DNA from 4 places in the Halomonas sp. IOP_14 genome. Region 4 is predicted to be linked to each of the others. Evidence: riboswitches for the same ligand, from Rfam matches in the RefSeq annotation. Region 4 holds a riboswitch; each other region holds the start of a gene.

Region 1 (7,090 bases), on a different contig from region 4:
GTAGTGCCAAAGAAGCGTTCAAGGAGTGGCGTAAAGTGCCGCTGGGGAAGCGCATGCGCATTATGCTCAAGCTGCAAGCGCTGATTCGCGACAATACCGCTGAACTCGCGGCACTGATTACTGAAGAGCACGGTAAAACCCTGCCCGATGCGGAAGGCGAAGTGGGTCGTGGTCTGGAAGTGGTAGAGCACGCTTGTTCGATTACTTCGTTGCAGTTGGGTGAATTAGCCGAAAACGCTGCCAACGAGGTAGACGTTTACACCATGCACCAACCGCTGGGGGTGGGGGCTGGGATTACCGCCTTTAACTTCCCGATTATGTTGCCCTGCTTTATGTTCCCGCTGGCGATTGCCACCGGAAATACCTTTGTGCTTAAGCCCTCCGAACAGGATCCCAGCTCCACCATGCGCTTAGTGGAGCTAGCCCATGAAGCGGGTATCCCTGCGGGCGTGCTCAACGTAGTGCACGGTGGCCCGGACGTGGCCAATCAAATTGCCGATCATCAGGATATCAAAGCGCTCTCGTTCATCGGCTCTACCCATGTGGGGTCGCTGCTGTATAACCGTGCAGCAGCGGCGGGCAAGCGCATGCAGGCGATGATGGGCGCCAAGAATCACTGTGTGGTTATGCCCGATGCTAACCGTAGTCAAGCGATCAACAACCTGCTGGGCTCAGCTTTTGGCGCTGCGGGCCAACGCTGCATGGCGAACTCGGTAGTGGTGCTTGTCGGCGAGGCACGCGAGTGGCTAAGCGATATAGTAGATGCGGCGCGAGCAATGAAAGTAGGCCCAGGCACTCAGCTTGATGCGGACTTGGGCCCGCTGGTGTCACCTGCTGCCCGTGATCGTGTACTACGTTTAATCGATGCAGGGGAGAAAGAGGGCGCCAAACTGATGGTTGATGGTCGCAAGGTTCAGGTAGAGGGTTACCCCAACGGTAACTTCGTGGGGCCGACCCTGTTTGCCGATGTAACCGCCGATATGACCATTTATCGCGAAGAGATTTTTGGCCCCGTGCTGTGTGTGGTCAGTGTTGAAACCCTGGATGAGGCGATTGCCTTTATCAATGCCAATCCCAACGGCAACGGTACCTCCATCTTTACTAACTCAGGCTGGGTAGCGCGCCGGTTTGAAACCGATATCGATGTTGGACAAATTGGTATTAACGTGCCAATCCCCGTACCGGTCGCTTACTTTAGTTTCACCGGGTCAAGGGCTTCAAAGCTGGGCGATTTAGGGCCCAATGGTAAGCAGGCGATTGCATTCTGGACACAAACAAAAACCGTAACGGCACGTTGGTTTGAACCCGAGAATGTTTCCAGTGGTATCAATAGCACGATTTCACTGGGTTAAAAAAGTGGCGCTAACTGGCTCCGCTTAAGCGGGGCCAGTTGCTAACGAGGTCGGTTAACCGCTTGGCAGATCAAGCCAGGTGGCTGGCTTAAAAGTTGTCAAACAGCGGAAGGCTCTCTTCAAGCAGCTGTTCAATGGGGCCGAGCTGGCTTTCATGCAATACTAACAGCGACTCCTTACCCATAAAGTGTTCAGCGGGGGGGACGAGCAGAGCAAACTCACCCTCTTCAAGGTGAAACTCATGTATTTCGCGCATTCCCAGCGGAGTTACACACTGCGTGCAGCGGTAGGTGTCATCTTCGCCATAAATCAGCCGATGGTACATTTTAAACAGCGTATATAGTGCCAAACCACCCTCAAAGGCTGGCCAGCGCGCAGGGGTCTCGCGAATATCGTTGGTAAGGTCTTGCCCTTCGGCTTCGGCGTCTGCAATTGCATTGGCAAGCGGGGCGGCAAGAATGGCGCTGTTGTCGGCAGGTAACGGCGTGTTGTGCTTAGAAGCGTGTTCAAAATCTTGTACAGCGCGCTTAAAGTCAGGAACGCCATCAAGAGTATAGTCGACATGCTGGAGGTCTTCGGGCTCACAGCCGCCATTTTCCCAGCCATGAATGACGCGAAGTGTCATTTGACCCCGTGTCATTGGGCGGGCAAGCAGCATATGTAGCATTATACGAATGTGCAGCTGACGCTCATCGGTATCATTTTCAAATGCTCGGTAAGGGTCAGTAAACAGCTCGTTTAGACGACCGGGGGTATGTTCCTTGGCTTCGTTATGGCTCATGACAGTGTCCCTTTGAACGAACTGTTTATTAAGAGTAGCGCATGTTTTTTTGTCACAGAACGAATCTTCAGTATGGCGAGTAGGGCGGCTGAATAAAAGCCTCTTAATTCAGCTTTTTGTTACACAACCGCTAAGCCGTTTTTATGAGATGGCTAAACTTAACAAGAAAGAGGTGAGCATGTCTTCATCATTAAGTCGTTTTAACGTGCCTGAAACATTGGATGACCTGCCTGACGATATTCGCAGTACCATTTTGACCGTTCAGGGTAAAGCGGGTTTTGTGCCCAATGTCTTTCTGATGTTGGCCCATCGCCCTGCTGAATTTCGTGCTTTTTTTGCCTATCACGATGCGTTGATGGAGCGCGAATCAGATACCCTCACCAAAGCCGAAAAAGAGATGATTGTAGTGGCTACCAGCGCACGTAATCGCTGCCTATATTGTGTGGTTGCTCACGGGGCACTGGTGCGCATTTACAGTAAAGACCCGCTACTCGCTGACCAAGTGGCGATCAACCATCGGGTGGCGCCGATTAGCGAGCGCCACCGGGTGATGCTCGATTTCGCCATGCACTGTGCCATCGATGTGGGTGAAATGACTGATGAATGGCTTGCCCGCCTGCTGGAAGTAGGCTTTAGCCAAGAGGATTGCTGGGATATAGGCGCGATCGCGGCGTTTTTTGGCTTGTCGAATCGGTTGGTTACCCTGGCAGGTACGCCACCCAATGAGGAGTTCTACCTGATGGGGCGAGTGCCTCGCTAAGAGGCGACCAGCGCACCTTAACTTTACTAAGCTATGATTTTGATTGAGAATAGTTCTTGAGACAGCGCTTCGAAAAGTACCCAAAAACGTACTTAGAAAAAGCGCTTAGCAAAACACCTACATTCACTGTCGCCAGGGGAGCCCTGCATAAAAGGGCTGAGATGCGGCTACGCAGACCCTGGAACCTGATCCGGTTCGTACCGGCGGAGGAAGTGCGACATGCTTTACCTAACGTTAGCCGTGCTTGGTGCGGCGCTGTGCTGCTTTGCTTACTTAGGCCTCCGGGCTCGCTGGGTGAATGGCCCACTTGATGACTATGTCACCGCCCGTAACTCGCAAACGGCATCTACCCTGGGGCTCTCCTTCCTTGCCTCCGGCATGGGCGCATGGATTCTCTTTGCTCCTCCTGAAATCGGCGCCTTTGTTGGCCCGCTGGCCCTGGCAGGCTATGCATTAGGCTCTGCGCTGCCGTTTATCGTCTTGGGGCTGTATGGGCCGAAGATTCGCCGGGCGCTGCCCGAGGGGCGCAGCATCGCCGAGTTTGCCGAAGCGTGCTATGGCCCTGGTGTAAGGCGCTGGGTAACGCTGGTATCAATCGCCTATATGGCGTGCTTTTTAGCTGCCGAGCTAACCGCTATTGGCGCCATTACCGCGCTGCTTTCCGATGTGCCCCCCGCACTGGTGATTATTGGCGTGGCGCTTACCACGCTCATCTATACTGCGGCAGGTGGTCTACGGGCCAGCCTTGCCACTGACCGTTGGCAGGCGTGGTTGTTACTGGTACTGCTGTGTGTGGTCGGTGGCATGGCCCTATGGCGGCTTCCCACTATTCCCAACGAGGCTGCGCTTCCTGCCATTCCCATCACCAGTGCGCTCAGCGTAGCGTTAACGCTAGTGATCGCGGTTACCGCGGCCAATCTCTTCCATCAAGGCTATTGGCAGCGCGTGTGGGCCGCTCAAGACGATCAAAGCCTGGGGCGCGGGGCATGGTTAGGTGGCGCAATGACGGTAGTCGTCGTCATGGTGATTGGTGGTCTGGGTGTATTGGCCGCGATGAGTGGTGTGCCATTAGGCGAGCCGCCGATGCCATTTTTTGCCCTGTTAAGTGATGCTCCTGTTTGGCTGACGCTACCCGCCTTGGTATTAGCGGTGACCTTGGTGGCCTCCAGCGTTGATACGCTGCAAAATGGTATTGCCTCGTTGGTGGTCGCGCGCAGCGAGCAGCAGGGCGTATCACTGGTGGCTGCCCGCTGGGTGACAGTGGTAGTAATGGTACCGGTGGTATTAATTGCCTTGCAGGGGTTGTCAGTACTGCGTCTGTTTTTGATTGCCGACCTGCTGTGTGCTGCCATTGTGGTACCTGTGCTGTTGGGCCTGTGGCAACGAATGACGCCACTGGCCGCCATTGTAGGTGGCATCGCGGGGCTGCTGGGTGCCATTCTCCCAGGGTGGTTAAGCCAAGGAAGCTTGGTCGCCGGGATGGTGGCCGCCAGTTTTCCGGGCAGTGTCCCTACCTTGGGGCCATTCGTCGGGGCGTTAATCGCCTCAACGCTGGTGAGTGTGCTGTTAGCCTACTTAACGCTAGCTATTCGCAAGGACATCCATGATTCGAACTCTTCTGACTACCCCTGAAGGTGAGACCCACGAGGGGGATGAAAGCCTGTTGGCTGTCTGGCAGGCGACGCCTGGCAGCCATATCTGGATCGATATGCAGGGCGAGTCCCAACAAAGCGAGCGGGCGATTTTAGAGGCGTTTGAGTTTCACCCCATGGCGATTCAAGATGCCCACAAAGAGCGCCATCCGCCAAAAATTGAAGAGTTTGATAATCACACCTTGATTATTTATCGTGGCATCTCCTCCTTTGATGCCGAACTAAACTATCTGCCTCAACAGGTCTGTTTCTTTGTGGGGGAGCGATTTCTGGTCACCCTCCATCCCGGCCAAGCGCTCTCCATAGAACGGCTATTCAACGAGCACGGTAAAGCCTTGCTGGCCCATTCGCCGGAACATGTCGCGCTGCGGGTGATGTATATTTCTGCGGGCTTTTATATCGATAGCCTGCTTGAGTTCGAAACGGCGTTAAGCGATCTGGAAGACGAGCTGCTGGAAAATGGTAATGATGTGCTAATGCGCAAGATCATCACTTACCGTTCCCGGCTGGTTAAAATGCGCCGCATCTTTAGCTACCACCAGGGGATTACCCAAGAACTCACCGCTTATGACTATGAGCATTTACCGCGGGAAGAGAGCGAAACCCTGCACGCCATCAACGATGTAGCGGATCGCTTCGAACGCCTCTACACATTGACCCAAATGTACTACGACATTTGCGGTGACCTAATCGATGGCTATATCTCTATTTCCTCCCACCAGCTAAATATCACCATGCGGGTGCTCACGGTGATTACCGCGATTTTTGTGCCGCTCACGTTTATTGCCGGGATTTACGGTATGAACTTCGAAAATATGCCCGAGCTGCGTTATCAGTATGGCTACTTTTTTGTCTGGGGAGCCATGTTGGGTATTGCGGGTGTCATGATTTGGCTATTTAAGCGCAAGCATTGGTTTTAAGGACAGGTTTTAAGGACGGGGTTTAGTCTCCCCATAGAACGACTCCAGGAAACAAAAAGTTGACCCATGCATAGGTGGTCGGTGGCTGAGTGTGGCATCCTCTCCAGCGACCAAGACTATAAGGCATAAAGCCGTCGACTAGCGTTTTCACTGGGAGTTGTTCCATGACGATTATGATTATCGGGCTGCTGATTTTTTTAGGCAGCCACTCTGTACGTATCTTTGCTGAAAACTGGCGTCAGCAGCAGATTGCGAAACATGGCGAAACCACTTGGAAAGTCGCCTATTCGGCGGTATCCATCGTTGGCCTGGCCATTGCTATATACGGTTTTGGCCAGATGCGCCTTGATCCCATCTATATCTGGTACCCGCCAATGGGAATGCGCCATGCGGTGGCGCTGCTGATGGTGCCGGCCTTTATTATGCTGGTGGCGGCATACATTCCGCATAACGCGATTAAGGCCAAACTTGGCCATCCGATGATGCTGGCGGTGAAAGTCTGGGCTTTTGCTCACCTGCTGGCCAACGGTCGCTTGGGTGATATTATCTTTTTTGCTGCCTTTCTTATCTGGGCTATCCTGGCGTTCAAAGCCGCCAAAAAACGTGGCCGTCTTGCACCGCCCGCGCCCGTCAGCACCCATAAAATGGCCACCATTGTTACCGTACTCGTCGGCTTGGTAGCGTATGTGGTGTTTGCCTTTTACTTGCACACAGTACTGATTGGCGTCCCTGTTTTTAGCTAATCTATTTTTAGCAGTTTGACGTTAGCCCAACCTAGGAGTCACTCCATGGCCGAGACAACACACACGGTGCCCACCACAATGGCTGCTATGCTTTTGATCGGACATGGCGGTATCGAAAAGCTGGAATACCATCAGGATGTCGCCACGCCGCAGCCCAAGGCGGGCGAAGTGCTGGTGCAGGTGACCGCCACGGCGAAGAACAACACTGATCGCAAAGCGCGTGAAGGGCTGTACCCTACCAAGGACAAAGGCGATGTCACGTCCTTTGCCATGGGAGGTACGCCAACCTTAACTTTCCCGCGTATTCAAGGCGCCGACGTCGCTGGCCGCATAGTGGCGGTGGGAGAGGGCGTTGACGCTGAGCGCATTGGTCAGCGAGGTTTGCTGGATTTTAATATTTACGCCGATGAACGCCGTGATATTAATCTAACCCCGGATTACTATGGCCATGGAGCCGACGGCGGCTTTGCTGAGTATATCGCTGTGCCTGCTGATCAGTTTTATCACGTGCCCAACCCCGAGCTTCACGACGCTGAATTGGCCTCAATGGGCATGTGCTCTTATCAAACGGCTTACCACATGATGACTGCCGCCAAGGTGAGTGCTGGCGAGCGTGTGCTGGTCAGCGGTGCCAGCGGCGGTGTGGGCACTGCGCTCATTCAGCTCTGCCGTATTGTTGGCGCTATCCCGTATGCCGTTAGCCAGTTAGATAAAGCCGAGGCGCTCAAAGCACTAGGCGCAGAAGCGGTCATTGATCGTGGCGACCTACCGACGTTTGTTGACCGGGTGCTGGAAACCACTGGCGGCAAACCAATCGATGCGGTGATGGACTTGGTCGGCGGTGAGATGACCAACCTGTTTATTGACACCATGATTGTCGAT
Region 2 (7,090 bases), on a different contig from region 4:
GTACTCACGTAGAAGTTTATGTACCTCCGTCAGAGGCGGATTTGCTGATCATCAGTGATATTGATGACACCGTTATGTTTACCGGGGTGGCGGAAAAGCTCAAAATGCTTTATCGCTTATTTGTTAAAAAACCTCATCGCCGCACCGCTTTCCCCGGTGTTGCGCCGCTTTATCAAGCTTTACATCGTGGCGTTAGTGAACGCGCTGAGCGGCCCATTTTGTATGTATCCCGTGGCCCTTGGGCGATATACGAAATGCTCGAAACCTTTTTTCAGATCAACCGCATCCCCGTTGGGCCGATTATCTTTTTACGCGAATGGGGCATCTCTTTGCGCAAGCCTTGGCCGCGCCGTGCAGAAGAGCATAAGCGCGAACTGATCGACCGTATGTTGACGCTTTATAATGATATGCCGTGTATTCTCATTGGCGATAGCGGTCAACACGATCCAGAAGTGTATACCGAGATAGTGAAAGCCTACCCAGATCGGATTAAAGCGATTTATATTCGTCAAGTGGATAAAAACCCCAAGCGCGAGCAGGCGATCCAGCGGTTGCGGGATGAGTTGGCCGGCACCCAGTGTGATTTAGTGCTCGCCGCGGATAGCGTGCTGATTGCCGAACACGCCCACGCCCAGGGCGATATCTCTGCCCACGGCTTAGCGGCAGTACAGCGCGAAGTTGAGGAGCACCGCAACGATCCCGCATAACGCTGTTGCCAAGTCAGTCCCCATGGTAAAAGTACGCTACGAAGAAGTGTGTTTAACGACGGTTATTTGTAGATAGGGGCTGCCATGGTTGTTGTGCTGATCATTTTTGCGCTGGCAGTATTTGTGCTCCCCAATGTTTGGGCCAAGTGGGTGCTTAAACGCCATACCCGCGGTCGTGACGATTACCCGGGGACGGGTGCAGAGCTTGCCGATCACTTGCTGCGCCGACTGGGGATTGAGGGTGCAAGCGTTGAGCGCACTGAGTTCGGTGACCATTATGACCCTGAAACCCGCTGCGTACGTCTTTCACCGGATAACTACGATGGGCGTTCGCTAACGGCCGTCACGGTGGCTGCCCATGAAGTAGGGCATGCCATTCAGCATCACCAGGGCTACACGCCGCTACTGGCGCGTAGCCGCTTAGTCGGCGTTGCCCAAAAAGCTGAGAAACTCGGCGCTGTACTGATGATGGCTGCACCTTTTCTGTTTTTATTGACGCGTCTGCCGGGTGGTTTAGCCATTGTAATTGCCATGGCGGTGATCAGCTTTGGCACCGCGGCGCTGGTGCATTTTGTGACCCTGCCAGTTGAGTTTGATGCCAGCTTTAACCGGGCGCTGCCGCTCTTGAAAGAGTACGTCCCGCCTTACGATATGCCCGGTGCCCGGCACGTACTCACCGCCTGCGCGTTTACCTACGTGGCCGCCTCGCTGGCCAGTGTTATGAACCTGGGGCGCTGGCTGGTGATTTTGCGGCGGTGAGCGTGTATTGAAGCTGTGTTTTCAGTGCCACTAAGTGTCTATGCATAATTTTTCGTGCATTAAAGGTTATAAAAAAAAATCAGTAGCTTACTAGATATTTATACCTGATTTACTTTTGCATAGGCACTTAGTTAATACCTATTGTCTGTCTTTATTGCTTTGTGGCGCGCAGTAGAATATAGGGTTTTGTGTCCTGTAGAGTGCGGAATTCACTCGTATGAACTGGCAACTGCGAATTGTCAAATGGTAGATTACGCTCTGTGGTTAGTGAAAGCCCCGCTGCGGCGAATGTATTTCGATATGTGGATAAACCCCATTGTTTGTCGACAATCTCTAATGGTTGCTGCCTTCCCGGTATCGTGAGGTAGACTGGGCGATTATCTCCGTCTTGATAGGAAATACCATGCTCTCCATTGCGGTAGGTCGGATAATCGACTCCGGTGGTTTGAGGATGAGTGTCGAGGATGTAATAGGAGCCGCCAGGTTTAAGTACGCGCATTACTTCCGTAGTGATGCGTACTAGTTCACGTCTTTCGGGAATGTTAATAAACAGAAAACAACTAATGACAGCTTCAAAACTGTTATCAGGAAATGGCAAATTTGGACCATGGATTTGCTCAAAGCGAAGACGGTTAGTGCCTGCGGATATTGCTTTTTCAATCATTGTTGAAGAGATGTCAACACCGGTGACATAGTCGAATCCGTCGTCTCTTAATCTTCTGGACACTTTGCCGCTGCCACAGCCGTAGTCCAATACACTAATTCCCTTGCCATAAGAGCAGGTTAACTCCGCGATGAGTGGTTGATAGCCAAAAGCATTCTCCACCCAATCATCATAAGCGTCAAAAAGCTCGGCGATATTTTGTTCAGTCCAATTAGTATTCATAAAAATAAATCCCCTAATATTTGCTCATGTATGAATGCTTGTACTATCCCCAGCGATTAATAAGAAACGGTTGATAGTAGGGGTTAATTATCTCTAACGCCTTTTGAGGCAGCGCATTCCCTATCTTGATTTGGCGATAGATCCAGAACAACATCAGCACATCTCGCCAATACGTCGTTAGGTTAAGATTAGCCATATCATTAAACGTCAACAAGCCGCTACGGATCTCTGACTCATATTCCAATAGTTTGCGTATGGTAGTCGGGGAGGTGCCAATTGGCATTAAAGGTACTGTGCCTGGCTGGGGTATAGTTTCATTACTATTCAAAAGTTCAAGCGCACGCTCATGTGTGCTTTCATAGACGTGAATAGAACCAACTTGATGTGTGTAGTGACCGATTTTGCAGCCTATGCGGGCAGCAATATACTCTTGCAAGAAAGTAAAAGAGAAAATATCGTTCAGCATGCCAACGTAGGCATCATTTGCACGCATATAGCTGACCATGTTCAACTTTTCTTCGCGGAGTAGCAACTGAAGACCCAAGGTACATGAAACGTCGATATTGCGTCGATAAAGATCTTCTTCCGCACTAAATATTTGAAGGACAGCGCGCTTACTGTCGGGATCGTCATTTTTAATGATATCAATCACTCGTTCGATTTGATCGAGCGTGTCTGCACCAAAGTTTTTAAGACGAGCTCCGTAACCAGTACCAGGTAAGCTTATACCATCTGGGCTGTAGCGTTGCATTGAAGGGGCGTACCAGGAAATAAATGCTAAGTCGTTTTTACCTGATAAATACCATAACGCTTCTGCATAATTAAAAACAATATTTTGTTTGCGTATTTTGCTTAGACAAAAACGATCAGGAGGATTGTCGAGTCGGATATTGAAGCCAATGAGTTCTCGCTCTTTATTTCCTCTAGGTGAGTTAACATATTCATATTCAAAGCAGATTTTATGCAGTGTATCTCTGTAGAGGCTGGTGAAATTCGTATAATGTTTGTGCATCATTATATTCATCTCTTTCGGTGGACAAAGAGGCGTATTTTGCTGATACGAATGATGGCGAGTAGTTTAAAAAGCTGAATTGGAGCTGTGAATCGCGTTTGATTTTTCTTTGACGATCAAACTGTGCAAATTAAAGGCTTTCACGACAGTATCTGCGACGTGATCAGCTAAGGCTTCATTGAAGTTGAGTTTTCCGTTTATAACTTTCGCCCAGCGGCAGTCCGCAGCATCATCACCAGGCCGTAGCTCGCCATCAACGTAGTGACATAAAAGGGCAACCAAGGCGAAGTGGTGGTGACTTCCCTCTGGGTCATATCCGATTACTTCTACTACATCAATTAACGGTCCTACCAATGCTGTGATACCGGTTTCCTCCATTAATTCGCGCTTTGCTGCACAATGTAGGCTTTCTCCCGGTTCCACTGATCCTCCGGGGAAGCCCCAAGTGCCCCGTTGAGGTTCTTTACTGCGTTGGACGAGGAGAACTTCATTATTACGCAGAGTTACGGCGATTGCTGCCAAGCGTGGCTTGGCAAGTACGGAGTTCAGGCGGTTTTTATCAGACGTGTTAAAAGGGGAGGTACTACTGAGCGTAGATGCGTTAGCGGGCGTTGAGTTACCTTGCGACACGATACACTCCTGCATTGAGATTCGGATAATACAGGCGTAGGTGTCAAAACAGATTCATATATGGTTTATGTCCGTTCCTACGCCGGTATCAGCCGGATCAGGTTCAAAGGGTTTGGATAACTCCATCTCAGCCTGAATAACAGGCACCCCTCGGAAAAGTTACTGTTACTATGAGTTTTAGTATAAGTCAATATTTGGGGGGCAATTCAATGCGGCGGCTTGGCGGACGCCGGGGCGGTTTTGACACCTTCTTCGCACACTTGGCTAACGGCTAACGGCTAACGGCTAACGGCTAATTGGCCCGGCTTATTCGCCAAAATCACCGCCCGCCGCGGTGCAGGGTAGCCTTCAATGGTGCGGGTGCGGTCGTTGGGGTCGAGAAAATCAGCCAACGATTGGTAGGTCATCCACTCCGTCGAGCGCTGCTCGTCTAACGTGGTAACGGCTTCATCGACCACGCGCACGTTGGTAAAGCCGCAGCGCTCCAGCCAGTGGCAGAGTGCTTGAGAAGAGGGCAGGAAGTAGACGTTGGGCATGGCGGCGTAACGTTCGCCGGGCACAAATACGGTCTGCTCGTCGCCTTCGACTACCAGGGTTTCTAGCACCAGCTCGCCGCCCGGAACTAACGCGGCTTTTAGCTGCTGAAGATGTTCCAACGGGGCAGGGCGATGGTAGAGCACGCCCATGGAAAATACCGTATCGAAAAAGCCCAGATTCTCAGGCACATCTTCAATGCCCACGGGTAAAAACTGCGTTTTGCCGCCATCCGCATCACCCACAAAGTGGCGTACTGCCTGAAACTGCCAGTAGAAACGTGGCGAAGGGTCGATGATTAGCACAAAAGCAGCACCTGCCCCGGCCATCCGCCAAGCGTGGTAACCGCTGCCGCCACCCACATCGAGCACTTTGCGATATTTTAGCGGTGCCAGGTGTGGCGCCACTCTTTGCCACTTCCAGTCAGAGCGCCACTCGGTGTCGATATAAATGCCGCCTAGCTGAAAAGGGCCTTTACGCCATGGGGCAAGCTTTCTAAGCAGGTTAAAGCATTGGCGCTGCTGGCTATCGCTAAGATCGAGATCAACGCTGACGGTGTCGCTGTTTAAATCCACGCGCCGCTCGGCGGGCAGCACCGGAAGCTTGGCCACGGCTTTTTCCCAGGCGGATAAATCGCCGTGGCGGTTACGGTCAAGCCCGTGAGCTAACTGCTCGGGAAGCTTCGCTAACCAGGGCGTTAGTGAGGCATCAAGCGTAGCTTGATCTAAAAACGCCTGATAAATTGCGCGATGATCGTCGGGTAGTGGCGCCACCTTTAACCCTCCTTAAACGCAATCAGCGAGGCAAAGTTAAGGTACTGGAACCAGGTCATCGAACGTGGAAAACCTGCTTGTTTCAAACGACCATGAAGTGCATCGAGGGTATCCGGCACCAGTACGTTCTCAAGAGCGGTGCGCTTCTGGCTGATTTCCAGATCACTGTAGCCATTGGCGCGCTTGAAATCGTGGTAGCGTTCTACCCGCCAGGCGTTGTCGCGCTCGTCGGCGTCGACGGTTTTCTCCGAGAGAATCAGCACGCCGCCGGGTTCCAGCGCTGCATAAAGCCGCGCCAGTAGTGCATCGCGGTCGGCGGCGGGTAGAAACTGTAGGGTAAAATTGAGAATGATCATGCCCGAAGATGCATACTCGAGGGTACGAATGTCGGCTTCTTCGACCTGCATAGCGTACGCTGGGCACTCGTCAGCAAAGGTTTGCCGAGCCTGGGCGACCATGGCGGGCGATAGGTCAACGCCCGTATAGCGAAAGGCGTCAGGCGCCAGCGCCCCTGCCAGCGCAAGGCCGGAAGCGCCCAGCGAACAGCCTAGATCATAGACATGGGCGCCATGGCGCAGGTGGCGCTGGGCAATTAAGCTCAACATGCCAAGAATTTGCCCGTAGCCGGGTACCGATCGGCGGATCATGTCAGGAAAGCAGGCGACCACCTTTTCGTCGAAAGAGAACCGCGCGACTCGGTCAAGGGGTGTCGAAAAGATAGCGTCACGGTAAGATGCATCACTCATGGGCAAGCCGGGATCATGGAAAAGGCGTGCTAGTTTACGCGCCCTTAATTGACTAGAACAGGCCTGTCTAGCACAGACTCACATAGAACAGCCCTGTTTAAGGTTATTAACCTGTTTAATGAACCCCGCTGCAAGGATCGACGCCACTGGAGAAGCTAAATGGCCTCAGCATCAAGCGCTACACCCGATACGTTACCGGCATGGCAGACGTTAAAGCATCACGCTGAAACGCTGCAGCATGTCCACTTGAAAACGCTGTTTGGCACCGAGCCTTCCCGCTGGGAAAGCTTTACTCGCCAGGTGGCGGGCTTGACGCTGGATCTTTCCAAGCAGCGCTGGGATGATGATACGCTCGAGCATCTGTTTACGCTGGCCAGTGAAGCGGGCGTACCCTCTGCCATTGAGGCGCTGTTGAGCGGTAAGCGAGTGAACGTCAGCGAAAACCGCCCGGCGTTACATACGGCGCTGCGTTTACCCGCCGATGCGACGCTTGAGGTTGAGGGGGAAGATATCGTCGCTGCCGTGCACGAAAGCCTTGCCCAAATGGAGCGCTTGGTCAGTCGGCTGCACGCAGGGCAGTGGCGTGGTGCCACCGGCAAGCCGATTCGGCATGTGGTTAACCTGGGCGTAGGCGGTTCAGATCTGGGCCCGTTAATGGTTACCCATGCGTTGGCAGATTTTCGGCCCAAAGATATTCATCCGGTTGAGGTGCATTTTGCTTCCACCATGGATGGCTCCCAGTTAGCGGACTATCTGAGCCGGTTGAATCCTGAAACCACTATCTTTGTGTTGTCATCCAAGTCGTTCACCACCATTGATACGCTCTCCAACGCTAACACCGCTCGGGAGTGGTTGCTTAGTCGCTTGACCCAGCATGGTGCGACGCCGATTAGCGCTGAGCTGGTGGTGCGTCAGCACTTTATTGGTGTTTCGGCGAGCCCTGAGAAAATGACCGAGTGGGGCATTGCTGACGATCATCAATTAACCTTCTGGGAGTGGGTAGGCGGGCGCTATTCGCTATGGGGCACCATTGGTTTACCCAT
Region 3 (7,090 bases), on a different contig from region 4:
TTTCAGCATGGGAGCTGCATTATTTTTCGGCGCTTCCTCCTGTGTGGCTGCTGACGTTGATTCGTTATCATCGCTGCAGCCGGTTAACATGCCTGCGCTGAGCAGAGCCGCGGTTACCGCCAAGGAAAGTTTGGTTTTCATCTGGAATCGGTTCTTTGAATGGTGTTGGTTTTAAATAGAACGCCGTAACAGAGCGCTGCGCAAATGAGAATCATACACGAGCAATGTATAATTAATCTACTTGGACGGTAATTACTTTTAAATACTGTTAGAGCAAATTCAGTGGCTGGCCTGTGGCGATTAGATATTAATGTGACCCTTGAGTTTTGCTAAGACTCAAGGGCCACATATAGTCACAATGCTGTTCAGTAAGTCGCTATTTTAAACTTCCTGATACAGCTCACTGCCTTTGTTGCGGAACTTCTCTGCCTGCTCTTCCATGCCTTTCATCACCGCTTCTTGATCGCCGTTTAGGCCATGTTCGTTGGCGTAATCACGCACCTCCTGGCTGATCTTCATGGAGCAGAACTTTGGTCCGCACATGGAGCAGAAGTGCGCCACCTTGGCGGAGTCTTTGGGCAGGGTTTCGTCGTGGTACTCTCGGGCAGTATCCGGGTCTAGCCCCAGGTTGAACTGGTCTTCCCAGCGGAACTCGAAGCGTGCCTTAGAGAGTGCATTATCCCGCCGCTGCGCTGCCGGGTGGCCCTTGGCGAGATCCGCCGCGTGGGCAGCAATCTTGTAGGTAATGATGCCGGTTTTGACGTCGTCTTTATTGGGCAGGCCCAGGTGCTCTTTGGGGGTGACGTAGCAGAGCATGGCGCAGCCAAACCAGCCGATCATCGCCGCCCCAATGCCCGAGGTAATGTGGTCGTAGCCGGGGGCTATATCGGTTACCAGCGGGCCTAAGGTATAGAAGGGCGCTTCGTCGCAGTATTCCAACTGCTTATCCATGTTCTCTTTCACCAGGTGCATGGGCACGTGGCCGGGGCCTTCGATCATCACCTGCACATCGTGCTTCCAGGCAATATGGGTCAGCTCGCCCAAGGTTTTTAGCTCCGCCATCTGTGCTTCGTCATTGGCATCGGCCACTGAGCCAGGACGCAGGCCATCACCGAGGGAGAACGCCACATCGTACTGCTTGCAGATCTCGCAGATCTCCTCGAAGTGGGTGTACAAGAAGCTCTCCTGGTGATGGTACAAACACCATTTGGCCATGATCGAGCCGCCGCGGCTGACAATGCCGGTGACCCGCTTGGCGGTGAGCGGCACATAGCGCAGCAGTACGCCCGCGTGAATGGTGAAGTAGTCCACGCCCTGTTCGGCCTGCTCGATCAGCGTATCGCGGAAGACTTCCCAGGTGAGGTCTTCGGCCACGCCTTTGACCTTTTCCAGCGCCTGATAGATAGGCACTGTGCCAATCGGCACCGGCGAGTTGCGCAAAATCCACTCGCGGGTTTCGTGGATGTTCTGCCCAGTGGAGAGATCCATAATGGTGTCCGCGCCCCAGCGGATGCCCCAGGTCATCTTATCTACCTCTTCTTCGATAGAAGAAGTCACCGCTGAGTTACCCAGATTACCGTTAATTTTGACCAGGAAATTACGGCCAATAATCATCGGCTCGCTTTCTGGGTGGTTGATGTTATTGGGAATAATCGCCCGCCCTCTGGCGACTTCATCACGCACAAACTCAGGGGTGATTTCTTCCGGCAGGCTGGCGCCAAAGCTCTGGCCTTTGTGCTGATGGCCCAGAATGCGCTCTACTTCAGCGGTACCTAGCGCTTGACGGCGCTGGTTTTCGCGCAAGGCGATAAACTCCATTTCCGGGGTGATAATGCCCTGGCGGGCGTAGTGCAGCTGGGTCACGTTCTTGCCCGGTTTTGCTCGGCGTGGTGTGCGGGTTAGATCAAAGCGCAGCTGGGCAAGCGTCGGGTCGTTGGCGCGGCGGTTGCCGTAATCAGACGTGGGGCCTGATAGAAATTCGGTATCGTCACGCTCTTCAATCCAGGCTCGGCGTAGTTCCGGCAGACCGCGGCGCAGGTCATTGTTAGCATCCGGATCGCTATAGGGGCCTGAAGTGTCGTACACCAGCAGTGGCGGGTTCTCTTCATCAATGCCGGTGGTTTTGGTCGGCGACAGTGAAATTTCCCGGAACGGCACACGGATATCCGGGCGCGAACCTTCGATATATACCTTACGTGAGCCGGGCAGCGGCGCAATGGCGGCGGCATCGACCTGGGCGGTTTCGGCTAAAAAGTGGCTGGTTTTGCTTGTTACGGTCTTAGTCATTACTGTCGTTTCCTTGTGTTGTTTTGCTGAATTAGTGGGTGAGGTCTTGGTCTATCAGCTCTAGGCCCATCTGCCAGAAGTCGATTTCCAGGCGGGTGGCGTCGCGGAAGATCTTGCTCAGTTCGGCAAAGCGGGCGGAGGTAATGTCGGCAAGGCGGATATTCAGCCATTCAAGCTCCGCCTGCATGGCGGCCTGAAACTCCTCGCCTTCGTACATGGCTATCCAGGCGTCGTAAGGGTTTTGCGCGCCGCGCAGGGTGGAAGGCTGGGCGTTTAGCCAGTTGGCGATTTCGCCGTAGCCCACCAGGCAGGGGGCTAGCGCCACGTGCAAATCCAGCAGGTCGCCGCGGTTGCCGGTATCCAATACATAGCGGGTGTAAGCCAGGGTGGCCCTGGCTTCGGGAAGCTCCACCAGTTCTTGCTCGGAAATCCCCCACTCCTGACAAAAGCCCACGTGCAGGCCCAACTCCACATCCACAATGGCTTTCAAGCCTTCGTGGGCCTGGCGCAGATCGGCGAGTGTGGGGCTTTTATAAGCAGCCAGCGCGTAGGCACGGGCGAAGTGAATCAAAAACAGGTAATCCTGCTTTAAATAGTGGCGAAACGACGCCTCAGACAACGTGGCGGTGCCCAATTGGCGCACAAAATCGTGCTCAATATAGGCGCGCCAATCGTCTTGGCAGGCGGTGGTGAGATCAGTAAAGCGGTAGCCCATGATGCCTCCGGTGGTAATGATCCGGAGGGGGGGGCGAAAAAGATCGAGGGAGTGGCGCAGAAGGGCAGCGTGCGATCGTGAGAGAGCAGCCGTGGCCATCGCTTGATCCCTACGCCGGTACCCTCGCTGCGAACTTGTGTAAGTAGCAGCGCATTAGCCGGATCAGGTTCTGCGGGATCAGCGCTCGGCAGCATTAATTGCTACGCCCTGCGCCATCTCAGCCGGATTTCACCGGCACCCCGTCAAGCTGTTCGTTGGTGGAGTGTAGGAGGCGGGTGGGGGAGATGCAAGGGTGTATGACATGGAAAGTTATCGGGAAACAATTTATTAGCATCATTACAGCGATGAGAGTTTAGGTGCTGTAATGGCGTTTCATGGCATCGGTACGTGAATTATTATACAGTTGAGTAACAAGTGGCTGTTTTACAGCCACTGCTATTTCGAATGTGAACCGTAGGAAGTTGCATGACCAACACGAACTCGATTTTAGGCGTCTATCTCAGTGATTCGCTCGACTTTGATGCCATTTATGGTAACGCCTTGCGCGATGAAGCGAGTGATGTCGTCCTGCGCCATCCCCATGAGATCGATAACCCCGAAGATGTGCGTTTTGCGATCTGCTGGTTGCCCAATGACGAGGCTTTCGAGAGCTATCCTAATCTTGAGCTGGCGATGTCTATCGGTGCCGGTGTTGATGCCCTGCTGGCGCATCCTGGCCTGAGCGATGAAGTACATATCGCCCGGGTGCGGGATCCACATCAGGCCGACTTGATGGCGGGTTTTGCCGCGCATGAGGTGCTCCATCGTGAGCGTGAGTTCACCACCCTGGAGCAAAATGCTGCCAAGGCGCATTGGGCGCCATTGACGATGCGCGCGCCAGCATCAAGAAAGGTGGCGGTGCTGGGACACGGCACCATGGGGCGCGCCGTGGTGAAAGCGGTGGCCGCGCTTGGCTTTTCTGTACACGTAGCCTGCCGCAGCGAGCCACAAGCCCCGGTTGAAGGCGTGACCTATCTGACAGGTGACGGGGCTGTCATGGCGGCAGCGGATGGCGCCGATTATCTGATCAATGTGCTGCCACTGACGGCTACCACTGAAAACGTGCTTAACAAGGCGCTGTTCGCGAAGCTCGCCAAAGACGCTTGGTTGGTGCAGATCGGTCGGGGTGAGCACTTGGTCGAGGACGATCTTCTCCTAGCGCTCGAACACGGCCATTTGGGTGGGGCGAGCCTGGATGTGTTCCGTGCAGAGCCGCTGCCTGCGGATCATCCCTTCTGGCAGCATGAGTGCCTACGCATCACGCCACACATTGCTAGTGATTCGTTGCCAGAGGTGGTCGCAGGGCAGGTTGTCGACACCGCCCGCGCCCTTCGCGATGGGCAGCCGCTTGCCATGGGCGTTGATCGGGCGCGCGGTTACTGACGTAAACGCTAACCACGTTGCATGACAATCACTTTGCTGCAAAGGAACACCTGATGAGTCTCAATAAGTCTCAACGCACCACGACGAGCAACGCCGAACAAGAAACCCGCATCGCGCTGGCAGCCTGCTATCGTCTGGCCGCCCACTATCGCATGACGGATCTGATCTACACCCATATTACCGCGCGGGTGCCTGGTGAGAAGGGACGTTTCCTGATCAACCCTTACGGTTGGCGTTGGGAGGAGATTACGGCTTCTTCGCTGGTGAAGATTGACGTTGATGGCCATAAGATTGATAACAGCCCAGAACAAGTGAATCCGGCTGGTTTCACCATCCATTCCGCGATTCATACTGCTAGCCACCATGCGGCCTGGGTGATGCATACTCACACGCGCGCTGGCGTGGCGGTGTCGTCGCTGGAGTCGGGCCTTGAAACACGGCTTAACCAGATTGCGCTGCAGTTTCACGAACGGGTGTCTTACCACGATTATGAAGGCATTGCCCTGAACCTGGCTGAGCGTGAGCGAATAGTGGCAAGCCTTGGCGACAACCCCGCATTGGTGTTGCGTAACCATGGCCTGCTGACGACCGGTGCGTCGGCTGCAGAGATGTTCAACAATATGTTTTATCTTGAGCGTGCCTGTGAGCTACAGGTGGCGGCGCAGTCTACTGGCCAGCCCTTACGGCTGGTGCCAGAAGAGGTGGCGCGCCACGTGGCGCGCCAATACGACCAGACTATTCATGAAGACGGCGATCTTGAACTCGAATGGGCCGCGCACCTGCGCACGCTTGAGGCGCTGGATCCAAGCTATAAAGACTAAATCGGCGCGGTTGCCAGCACGGCAAGCAAGCCAGTATCAGAACTATACGAATATCAATACAAGCAAAAAGGGGCTGCTGGACGGCCCCTTTTCGGTTATACCACGTCCTGAATTAGCGTTGACAAACGTGATGCTCGCACAGGCCAGTGACCGTTAGTGTGGTACGCGGTTTTCCAGCCAGCGCAGCCCAACGATCAAGACGCCGCTCAGGCAGAGGTAGACGGCGACCAGGAAGAGTAACGGTTCGTAAGTCAGGTAAGTGGTCTGGCGTACCTGGGTGATGACGGCATACAAGTCCATCACGGTGATGGTGGCAACCAGCGGTGTGGATTTCAGTTGCAGGATGATCTCGCCCGTCAGCGTTGGTAGAGCACGATGAACAGCACGCGGAAACCATACGCGGCTAAAAACCTTGCGACGCGACATGCCGAAAGCCTTGGCGGCTTCCAGCTCGCCATGCGGTACACCGGCAAAGGCACCGCGCATAACCTCACCCTGATAGGCGGCGAATGAAACCGTGAGGGCAATAAAACCATAGGGCCAGGCCTGGCGCAGGTAGTCCCAGGCCCAGGAGTCACGAATTTCCGGGAACTGGCCGAACAGCGCTCCCAGCCCGAAATAGAACAGCCACAGCTGCAGTAGCAGTGGCGTGCCACGGATGACGGTGCAGAAGCCGGTGGCTAGCCATCGCAGCGGCCACGCTCCTTTGACCTGCGCAAGCCCTAAAGGCAAAGCAATCAGAAAGCCCACCACCACGCTGGATACCAGCATGATCAAAGTCATCTGCAGGCCTTCCCAGAGCTTGGGCAAGTAGCGGGGTAGCCAGCTCCAGTCCATCAGTTGAATCGCGGCCACCAGACCGACGATGAATATCAAAAGCAGGATAATACGGTGAGGCTCAAGTAGGCCCGGCAGTTTGGTTAACGTGGGCGTTCGCGACGGGCGGGTAAGCGACGCCAGAGTTTGAGGGTCAGACACAGGCATTCCTTGAGTTCAGCGTGTAGAGACAAGACCACGCCGTGCGTAGCGTTCGAAGCGGCGCAAGGCCACGTTTGATATCAGCGTTAGCGCCAGATACAGCACGCCCGCGGCCAGAAAGAACATAATGTAATGCTGCGTAGCGCCAGCGGCCTGCCGGGTGACCAGTGTGAGCTCGCTGAAGCCGATGACGGCAAGCAGGGCGGTGTCTTTAGTGGCAATCATCCACAGGTTGGCCATGCCGGGCAGGGCATGTGGTGTCATTGCTGGCAGCGTGACCCGACGCAGCACCTGGGCGGGCGACATGCCAAAGGCGTGGGCCGCCTCGGTCTGCCCGCGGGGGACGGCGAGAATGGCCCCGCGAAAGACTTCGGTCGCATAGCCGCCCTGTACCAAGCCTATTACCAGAATCCCGGCGGTCAGGCCGTCGATATCGACGCTGCCAAACCCCATGGCGGTTGAAGCACGGCTTAAAAGATCGGTGCCAACATAGTAGAACAGCAGCATCAGCACCAATTCGGGCACGGCACGAATGACCACAGTGTAGATTTCAAACAGGTCGCGAACGACCTTGTTGCCGTACAGTTTGCCAGCGGCACCTGCGATGCCGATCAGGATACCCAGCAAATAGCCACCCGCCGCCAGCTGGATCGAGCGCATGAACCCGACGAGCAACACCTTGCCCCAGCCGGGAGGCTCATAGGCCAACAAGCTTAAATCGAAGACAGTCGTCATAGTGGCTTGTCCTTGTGAAATTGGAAAGCAAAGGCCGCCTGGGTGGGCGGCCTTTGCTGGTGGGGATTAGCTGCCGTAGATATCAAAGTCGAAGTAAGGGGCGCTAATTTCTTCATAGGTGCTATCGGCGCGC
Region 4 (7,090 bases):
AGCTTAAATGCCTGGCCGACGCCTCAAACGCGCGCAGCGCCTTCAACGGCAAGTAGGGACGCACCAACTTGACCCCCAAATTTTTCTAATGGCTTATGCAAAATATCGCTGTTTGTGAATTGCCGCAGCGCGCCGTAAGTTAACCCCTGTCACAGGCTTTGCGTCTGGAAATAACTCTCCGCCCTCTCTTGGTATTAATCACAACAGGATTTTGGTATGCGTAAGATGTTAGCAGCAAACTGCGGCCTTATCATGACAGGTTCGCTTCTACTCAACGGCTCTGCATGGGCTTCCGGCACGCCTGAAAGCGCCGATATTGAGGCCCTGGTGAACGATACTATCGCGCCTTTGATGGCCGAGCACCGTATTCCAGGCATGGCGATTGCGCTGAGCATTAACGGCCAGCAGCACTACTTTAATTATGGCCTCGCTAATCAAGAAGCGGGGATTCCGGTCACCGATGAGACGCTATTCGAACTCGGCTCTGTCAGCAAGATTTTCACGGCTTCACTCGCTGGCTATGCCCAGGCTAGCGGCGCCCTCTCGCTTTCCGACCCGGCCAGCCGCTACCTGCCTGAACTTGAAGGCAGCGCCTTCGATGAGATCACGCTGCTGGAACTGGCCACCTACACCGCGGGCGAGCTGCCGCTGCAGTTCCCTGAGTCGGTCCAAAGCGAAGAGACGATGATCGACTACTACCGCCAGTGGCAGCCTGAATCCGCCCCTGGCAGCCATCGGCTCTACTCCAACCCGAGCTTGGGCCTGTTCGGTTATCTCGCCGCACAAAGCCTTGGTCAGCCCTTCGAGATGGCGATGGAGGAAGCGCTGTTTACCCCGTTAGGGCTTGAGCATAGCTACTTTCAGGTGCCTGAAGCGCAGCAGGCGAACTATGCCTACGGTTACTCTAAAGAGGATGAACCCATTCGGGTGAACCCAGGCATGCTGGATGCCCAAGCCTACGGATTGAAATCGACTGCCGCAGACGTACTAACGCTGGTGGAAGCCAATATGAGTGGTGCTGAGCTTAATGAACCACTAAGCCAAGCCTTGGCCGCTACGCGCACGGGGTACTTTGAGGTCGGCAATATGACCCAAGGACTGGGGTGGGAAAGCTATGCCTACCCGGTGGCGCTCGATCAGTTGCTGGTAGGCAACTCGCTTGAGATGATTTTGCAGCCCAACCCCGCCAACCGCTTAACCCCACCGCTAGCCCCCAGGCAGGAAGCGCTCTATAACAAAACCGGCGCTACCAACGGCTTTGGTGGCTATGTGGCTTTTGTACCCAGCGAGCAAATCGGCATTGTGCTGCTGGCTAACCGCAACTACCCCAACCAGGCGCGCATTGAAGCGGCACACCACATCCTTTCTGCGCTGACTGAAGCGCCCTAAGCAAGCAGCCAGACAACCTGATGCCGCCTTCGTGAACTGCAGCACCTCAATCGTTGGATATTCATCCAATGGTTGGGGTGTTTTTTATGGCGATATAACGAAGATCAAACAACCGAAAGTTGCATTTTTTGCTGTCGATAAGGAGACTAGCACCCTCCCCCGTCACTTACCTTCACTGCGAAGAGCCCTTTCCCATGCGTCTAAACGCCGATTTTAGCCACTTTGCCTGTGTTACCCCGGAAGAGTATCAGTGGGTCGATTCCCCCAGCGCGGGGGTAGAGCGCATGATGTTTGACCGGATTGGTGATGAAGTTGCTCGCGCTACCAGCCTTGTGCGCTACGCCCCCAATACAAAGTTTGAGCGGCATACCCACGGCGGTGGCGAAGAGATTCTGGTATTGGAAGGCGTGTTCGCCGATGAGCATGGGCGCTACGCGGCGGGCAGCTACTTAAGAAACCCCATTGGCACCGGCCATACCCCGCAAATTGGCGAGGAAGGCGCGCTGATATTTGTCAAACTGCACCAGTTTGACCCCAACGACACGCTACAGTTGGCAGTGCCAGCGCATCGGCTGCCCTGGCAGCCTGATCGACGCCCGCGCATTGCCTATAAAATGCTGCACACCTACAAGCAGGAGCGCACCAGCCTGGAGCGCTGGTCGGCGGGCACCTCCATTACCTACCCCACGCTGCTGGGCGGGCTGGAGTTTTTGATTCTGGAAGGCACACTGAGCGATAGCGAACAGAGTTACACGGCAGGCACCTGGTGCCGCTACCCCAGCGGTTCTGCTCCGGCACTTACCGCCGGTGATGATGGCGTCATGATGTACCTCAAACGCGGCCATCTGCCAGCCGCTTAGCTTCGCGACATACCCAGGAACGGCAGCAGCGTAAGGGCGGCAATAAGCCCCACTGCTAGCAGTACTAACACGACCTGCACCGGGTGAGCGGCCAAACGACGCCACAGCGTCTCCGCGTCACCCCGCTCAACCGCCGCCTGGTGCTCGCGTTGGGCGCGCTCAAGGCGCTCCGCCTGGTAGGCCTCTAACGCCGCGATGGCAGCGTCGTGCTGATGTGGATTGCGCAGCCAAATCGCGTCAACGCCCAGGCGGAAAAAGCCCGCCTGGGTTTCATAGGTATCAAAGCCATGGGCAGCGAGCAGGTCACGCACCTCCATGGCCTCTTCGTCGGTCACATGGCGCAGCCGGAACAGTAGTTCAGCCATTGGCGTGCCTCAAGAGTCGCTCTTCCCCACCATCAGGTCTGCCTGAATCACTTCGATCCAGTAGCCGTCCGGGTCTTTAACGAAGATAACATCTTTCATCTTGCCCTGATCGGAGCGTTTGACGAAGGTGACGTCATGCTCGTCGAACCACGCCTGGGCCGCTGCCAAATCCGGTACGTTGAAGCAGATATGCCCAAAGCCCTGGGGTTCGGCATTGCCATCGTGATAGGCGAAATCTTCCTGGTCTTCAGTCCCCCAGTTGTGGGTCAGCTCCAGCAGCCCTTTCTGGCTAAACGTCCAGGCGGTACGCGCTTGCGCATCGTCCGGAACGCTGTCGCTGGGTTCCAGGTTGGCCAGGAAGTAGAGCGAGAACTGCATCTCTTCGAAATCCAGCCGCCGCATCACCTGCATACCAAACACTTTTGAGTAGAACGCCAATGCCTGCTCAGGGTCTTTCACCCGCAGCATGGTGTGGTTTAAACGAAACCCTTGAGTTTGGGGCGGCGTAGCCACGACGCCAGGATGCTGCTCGCCTTGAAAACTCATTTTGCTCTCCTATCGCTGATGTTGATCATTGAATCCATTGAGCTTCACGTACCGCTTACCATGGGGGCTTTATGGCCATAATAACAGCCCTTACAAGCACGTAGGCAGTGTCGTATCGAGGTGCCGATAAGCGCACTGGCAATACTAAACAAAAACCCTACACTTATTCTTCATAAGCTTTACAAAAAGCAGTTCCCGCAACATGAGTGATGCCCCACCTTTGAGGCGTCCACAGGAGTTTTCCATGAGTGCGATCGATATGACGCTGGGTGACCACCTGACGCTAAAACAGCTTTCCAATGCGCTTCACAACGGTTTTTCGCCGATTGTTGAAGTCGAGTCGATGGATGGAATCTACAAAGTGCGTTTTCACCATGCTAACGGCGTGTCTGAGCTGAGCGATAACAAGGGCCACGTCAGTACTTTTCTGGGCACGGGCGAAATCCGCGATACCCTGGGCCAACTGGGCTTGACCCACGGCGTGCTAACCTTCGCCGACCAGTGTGGTGACGAGATGATTGGGGTCGAGGGTAAAGCGATGACACCTGATGAAATGCTTACCTACGGTACGCGTATTTCGTTTCGTTAGATTGCTATCGTCCGCATCCGGGGCTTTACAGGGCTACTTCAGGCAAGGATAGTAATCCCTCGACAGGGGCGCCCTCCGTTACGGTTGGGCTGAGAAGCACCCTTTGAACCTGAACCGGATAACACCGGCGTAGGGAGTCGTGGTAACGCTTACCACCTCCCTGCCGGGAGGATGCTATGACCCTACGCCCGCTTGGCGATTACCTTGAGACGCTGCGCTCAGTGACACCGCTGGTTCACTGCATGACCAACTATGTGGCCATGAACAGCACTGCCAACCTGCTGTTAGCCACCGGCGCGTCGCCCGCCATGCTGCATGCGCCTGAAGAAGTGGCTGAATTCACGGCTATCTCCGCGGGGCTGTCGATTAATATCGGTACGATCTCTGCCCACTGGGCTGACGCTATGCTCACCGCCACAGCGACTGCCGATCAGCATGCCATTCCCTGGGTATTAGATCCCGTCGCCGTTGGCGCCACGCGCTATCGCCAAACGCTGTGCGCGAAGCTGCTGGCCGCTAAACCCAGCGTGGTTCGTGGCAATGCGTCTGAAATTCTTGCCCTTAACGGTTTAGCTAGCCAAGGCCGCGGCGTGGACGCCACAGCCGCCACCGACCAAGCCGTGGACGCTGCAATAGCATTAGCGCAAAAACACGGCTGTATTGTCGCGATGACCGGTGAAAGCGACTGGGTGACGGACGGCACACAGCACTACCGCATTAACGGTGGCCATCCTTTGATGCCCCGCGTAACAACGCTTGGCTGTGGGCTGAGCGCGCTAGTGGCGGGATTTGTGGCTGCCAACCGCGACGCCCCACTGGGTGCAACGGTAGCCGCACTGGCCTGCTTTGCGGTCACAGGAGAGCGTGCGGGCAGCCACGCCAACGGGCCTGGTAGCTTTCAAGTGGCACTGCTGGATGCGCTGTATCAACTCACCCCTGACGACCTCACTACTTATGCCCAACTGGAGGCAATCCATGCCGCTTGATCTATCGCTCTACTTGGTCACCGATGCCACGCTCTGCCAAGAGCATGGTTTGGAACAAACGGTTGAGGCAGCGGTAAAAGGCGGTGTCACCATCGTGCAGTTGCGTGACAAGCATGCCAGCGACGAACAGATGATTGCCCAAGCCAAACGGTTAAAAGCGCTTCTGGCGGGCACCGGTGTCCCGCTGATCATTAACGACCGTTTGCAGGTGGCACTAGAAAGCCAGGCAGATGGCCTGCATGTCGGTCAGAGCGACGCAGCCGTTCAGCAAGCGCGCCGGGTGCTAGGTGAGCAAGCGATTATCGGCCTGTCGATCAATACTATCGCCCAACTGCAAGTCTCTCCGTTTGAGCTACTCGATTATGTCGGGATTGGCCCGGTGTTTGCCACCGAGAGCAAACAAGATCACGCCCAGCCCATCGGCTTTGGTGGCTTGGCTGCGCTGGTCAAGGCGTGCCCACTGCCCAGCGTGGCCATCGGCGGGCTGAAAGCCAGCCATGCGATTAGCGTACAGCGCGCGGGAGCGAACGGTTTAGCGGTGATATCAGCCATTTGTGGCCAGCCCGACCCTTACCAGGCAGCGCGCGCTTTTCAGATTTTCCAAGCCGATTCGGCGTCATGAATCAGTTAGAGCATATCGTCGCTTTTGTGCGGGTAGCCGAGTTGGGTAGCTATACCCGCGCTGCTGAAGCGCTGGATATTTCCCGCACTCGCGTATCCCGCCAGGTCATGGCACTGGAAGAGACATTGGGCGCGCGACTGATACAACGCACCACGCGACGACTACATCTCACTGAGGCCGGAGAACGCTATCTAGTCCGCGCCCAAGGGATACTGCAAGCGCTCGATGAGGCCGCCGCCGAGGTGGGCCAAGGTACCAGCGATGTGCGTGGGCGGCTGCGCGTTAATGGGCCGATGAGTTTTGGCACCCGCTACCTAGCGCCACTCGTCGCGCAATTTATGCACACTCACCCGGCGCTGGAAGTGCGCCTGGATTTGAACGACCGCCGTGTCGACCTGCTGGAAGAGGGTTACGACGTAGCGATCCGTATCGGCAGCCTGCCCGACTCCAGCCTGGTGGCGCGCCGACTGACGCGGTGCCGCCTACTGTTTTGCGCCTCGCCTGAATATCTTGCCAACCACGGTGAACCCGACAGCGTTCAAGCCCTTGCCAAGCACCACTGCCTACGCTACCGCAGCGGCCAACAGAGCGCTGACTGGAAGATTGCCACGCAGTCATTGACGGTCAATGGCCCACTGGAAAGCAATAACGGCGATGTACTCACCCACGCCACGGAAGCTGGCCTGGGCATCGCTCAGCAGCCCAGCTTTCTGGTCACAGAGAGTATCGCCAGCGGGCATTTAGTGCCCATCTTAACTAATGAGCCAGCGGTACGGCTCGATGTTCACGCGCTCTACCCCGCCCGGCGCTACCTGCCCGCCAAGGTGGAGCGCTTCATCGACCTGCTCACCGAGGCATGGGGTGATCCGCCGATTTGGGAGCAAAACATTGGATTATCGCCAATAACGCAACAGTGATGTGCAAAATACGCTGATTATCTCGATCTGATCCGGCTGTAAAGTAGCGTCATCAACCACTCGATGGAAGCTACTACGATGACAACGCATACTCACTCTGCCCCCTCTCTACAGCCCTCTGTACAGCACTCTTTACAACCCCAGGCCATCTCGCTACTGCGCGTCGCACTGGGTGTGATGGCTCTTGCCCACGGTTTGCTCAAGGTGTTTGTATTTACCCTACCGGGCACCGTCGGCTATTTTGAATCACTGGGTTTACCAGGGTTTCTGGCCTACTTGACCATTGCCGCGGAAGTGGGCGGTGGAGCCGCCCTGATTCTGGGTGTTTACACCCGCTGGGTGAGCCTGGCACTGGTGCCGGTACTGCTCGGCGCTGCTTGGGTGCATCTTGGCAACGGCTGGATGTTCTCAAATACCGGCGGCGGTTGGGAATTCCCGGTGTTCTGGACGCTGGCGTTAATCGTGCAAGCGGGCCTGGGCAGCGGCCGCTGGGTGTTAAGCAACCGATTCGCCTAACACCTAAAACTATCGCCTAAAACTATCGCCTAACCCTATTGCCAGCGCTTGCTTACCGCCAGCGTTGGCCATGCTGCTGAGGAGACTCACTCATGTTACCTAGCCTGTTTATTTCCCATGGTTCGCCCATGCTGGCCCTCAATAAAACCCCGGCTCATGCCTTTCTACGCGAACTGGGCAGGCAGCTTTCGCCCAAGGCGGTGGTAGTGGTCTCAGCGCACTGGGAGAGCCTGGCGCTCAAGGTCAGCATCAGCGCCAAACCAGAAACCATTCACGACTTTGGCGGCTTCCCACGGGCGC

The links. Region 4 has a riboswitch for thiamine pyrophosphate ahead of thiM (hydroxyethylthiazole kinase). Riboswitches for the same ligand answer to the same signal wherever they lie in the genome.
Region 1: another riboswitch for thiamine pyrophosphate. It lies ahead of K7H09_RS00360 (sodium:solute symporter family transporter); the one in region 4 lies ahead of thiM (hydroxyethylthiazole kinase).
Region 2: another riboswitch for thiamine pyrophosphate. It lies ahead of K7H09_RS05365 (NUDIX hydrolase); the one in region 4 lies ahead of thiM (hydroxyethylthiazole kinase).
Region 3: another riboswitch for thiamine pyrophosphate. It lies ahead of tenA (thiaminase II); the one in region 4 lies ahead of thiM (hydroxyethylthiazole kinase).

What each region holds. Positions count from the first base shown of each region.
Region 1 covers NZ_JAINWD010000001.1:76,744-83,833, forward strand. Annotated here, with positions in the region: gene K7H09_RS00345 (CoA-acylating methylmalonate-semialdehyde dehydrogenase) at 1-1,352, shown strand, start outside; gene K7H09_RS00350 (hypothetical protein) at 1,441-2,133, opposite strand; gene K7H09_RS00355 (peroxidase-related enzyme) at 2,312-2,893, shown strand; TPP riboswitch at 3,018-3,123, shown strand; gene K7H09_RS00360 (sodium:solute symporter family transporter) at 3,113-4,525, shown strand; gene corA (magnesium/cobalt transporter CorA) at 4,497-5,465, shown strand; gene K7H09_RS00370 (NnrU family protein) at 5,630-6,208, shown strand; gene K7H09_RS00375 (zinc-binding dehydrogenase) at 6,254-7,090, shown strand, end outside.
Region 2 covers NZ_JAINWD010000004.1:176,180-183,269, reverse strand. Annotated here, with positions in the region: gene K7H09_RS05385 (App1 family protein) at 1-707, shown strand, start outside; gene K7H09_RS05380 (zinc metallopeptidase) at 792-1,466, shown strand; gene K7H09_RS05375 (class I SAM-dependent methyltransferase) at 1,618-2,352, opposite strand; gene K7H09_RS05370 (thymidylate synthase) at 2,396-3,367, opposite strand; gene K7H09_RS05365 (NUDIX hydrolase) at 3,431-3,994, opposite strand; TPP riboswitch at 4,052-4,155, opposite strand; gene cmoB (tRNA 5-methoxyuridine(34)/uridine 5-oxyacetic acid(34) synthase CmoB) at 4,273-5,301, opposite strand; gene cmoA (carboxy-S-adenosyl-L-methionine synthase CmoA) at 5,304-6,047, opposite strand; gene pgi (glucose-6-phosphate isomerase) at 6,207-7,090, shown strand, end outside.
Region 3 covers NZ_JAINWD010000040.1:38,922-46,011, forward strand. Annotated here, with positions in the region: gene K7H09_RS19830 (hypothetical protein) at 1-141, opposite strand, end outside; gene thiC (phosphomethylpyrimidine synthase ThiC) at 382-2,286, opposite strand; gene tenA (thiaminase II) at 2,318-3,001, opposite strand; TPP riboswitch at 3,091-3,253, opposite strand; gene K7H09_RS19845 (NAD(P)-dependent oxidoreductase) at 3,467-4,423, shown strand; gene K7H09_RS19850 (class II aldolase/adducin family protein) at 4,477-5,244, shown strand; gene K7H09_RS19855 (ABC transporter permease) at 5,398-6,228, opposite strand; gene K7H09_RS19860 (ABC transporter permease) at 6,238-6,957, opposite strand; gene K7H09_RS19865 (transporter substrate-binding domain-containing protein) at 7,024-7,090, opposite strand, start outside.
Region 4 covers NZ_JAINWD010000025.1:69,892-76,981, reverse strand. Annotated here, with positions in the region: gene K7H09_RS16505 (LysR family transcriptional regulator) at 1-64, opposite strand, end outside; gene ampC (class C beta-lactamase) at 217-1,389, shown strand; gene K7H09_RS16495 (cupin domain-containing protein) at 1,584-2,249, shown strand; gene K7H09_RS16490 (DUF6164 family protein) at 2,246-2,614, opposite strand; gene gloA (lactoylglutathione lyase) at 2,624-3,160, opposite strand; gene K7H09_RS16480 (hypothetical protein) at 3,405-3,749, shown strand; TPP riboswitch at 3,804-3,902, shown strand; gene thiM (hydroxyethylthiazole kinase) at 3,926-4,735, shown strand; gene thiE (thiamine phosphate synthase) at 4,725-5,357, shown strand; gene K7H09_RS16465 (LysR family transcriptional regulator) at 5,354-6,274, shown strand; gene K7H09_RS16460 (DoxX family protein) at 6,353-6,790, shown strand; gene K7H09_RS16455 (DODA-type extradiol aromatic ring-opening family dioxygenase) at 6,883-7,090, shown strand, end outside.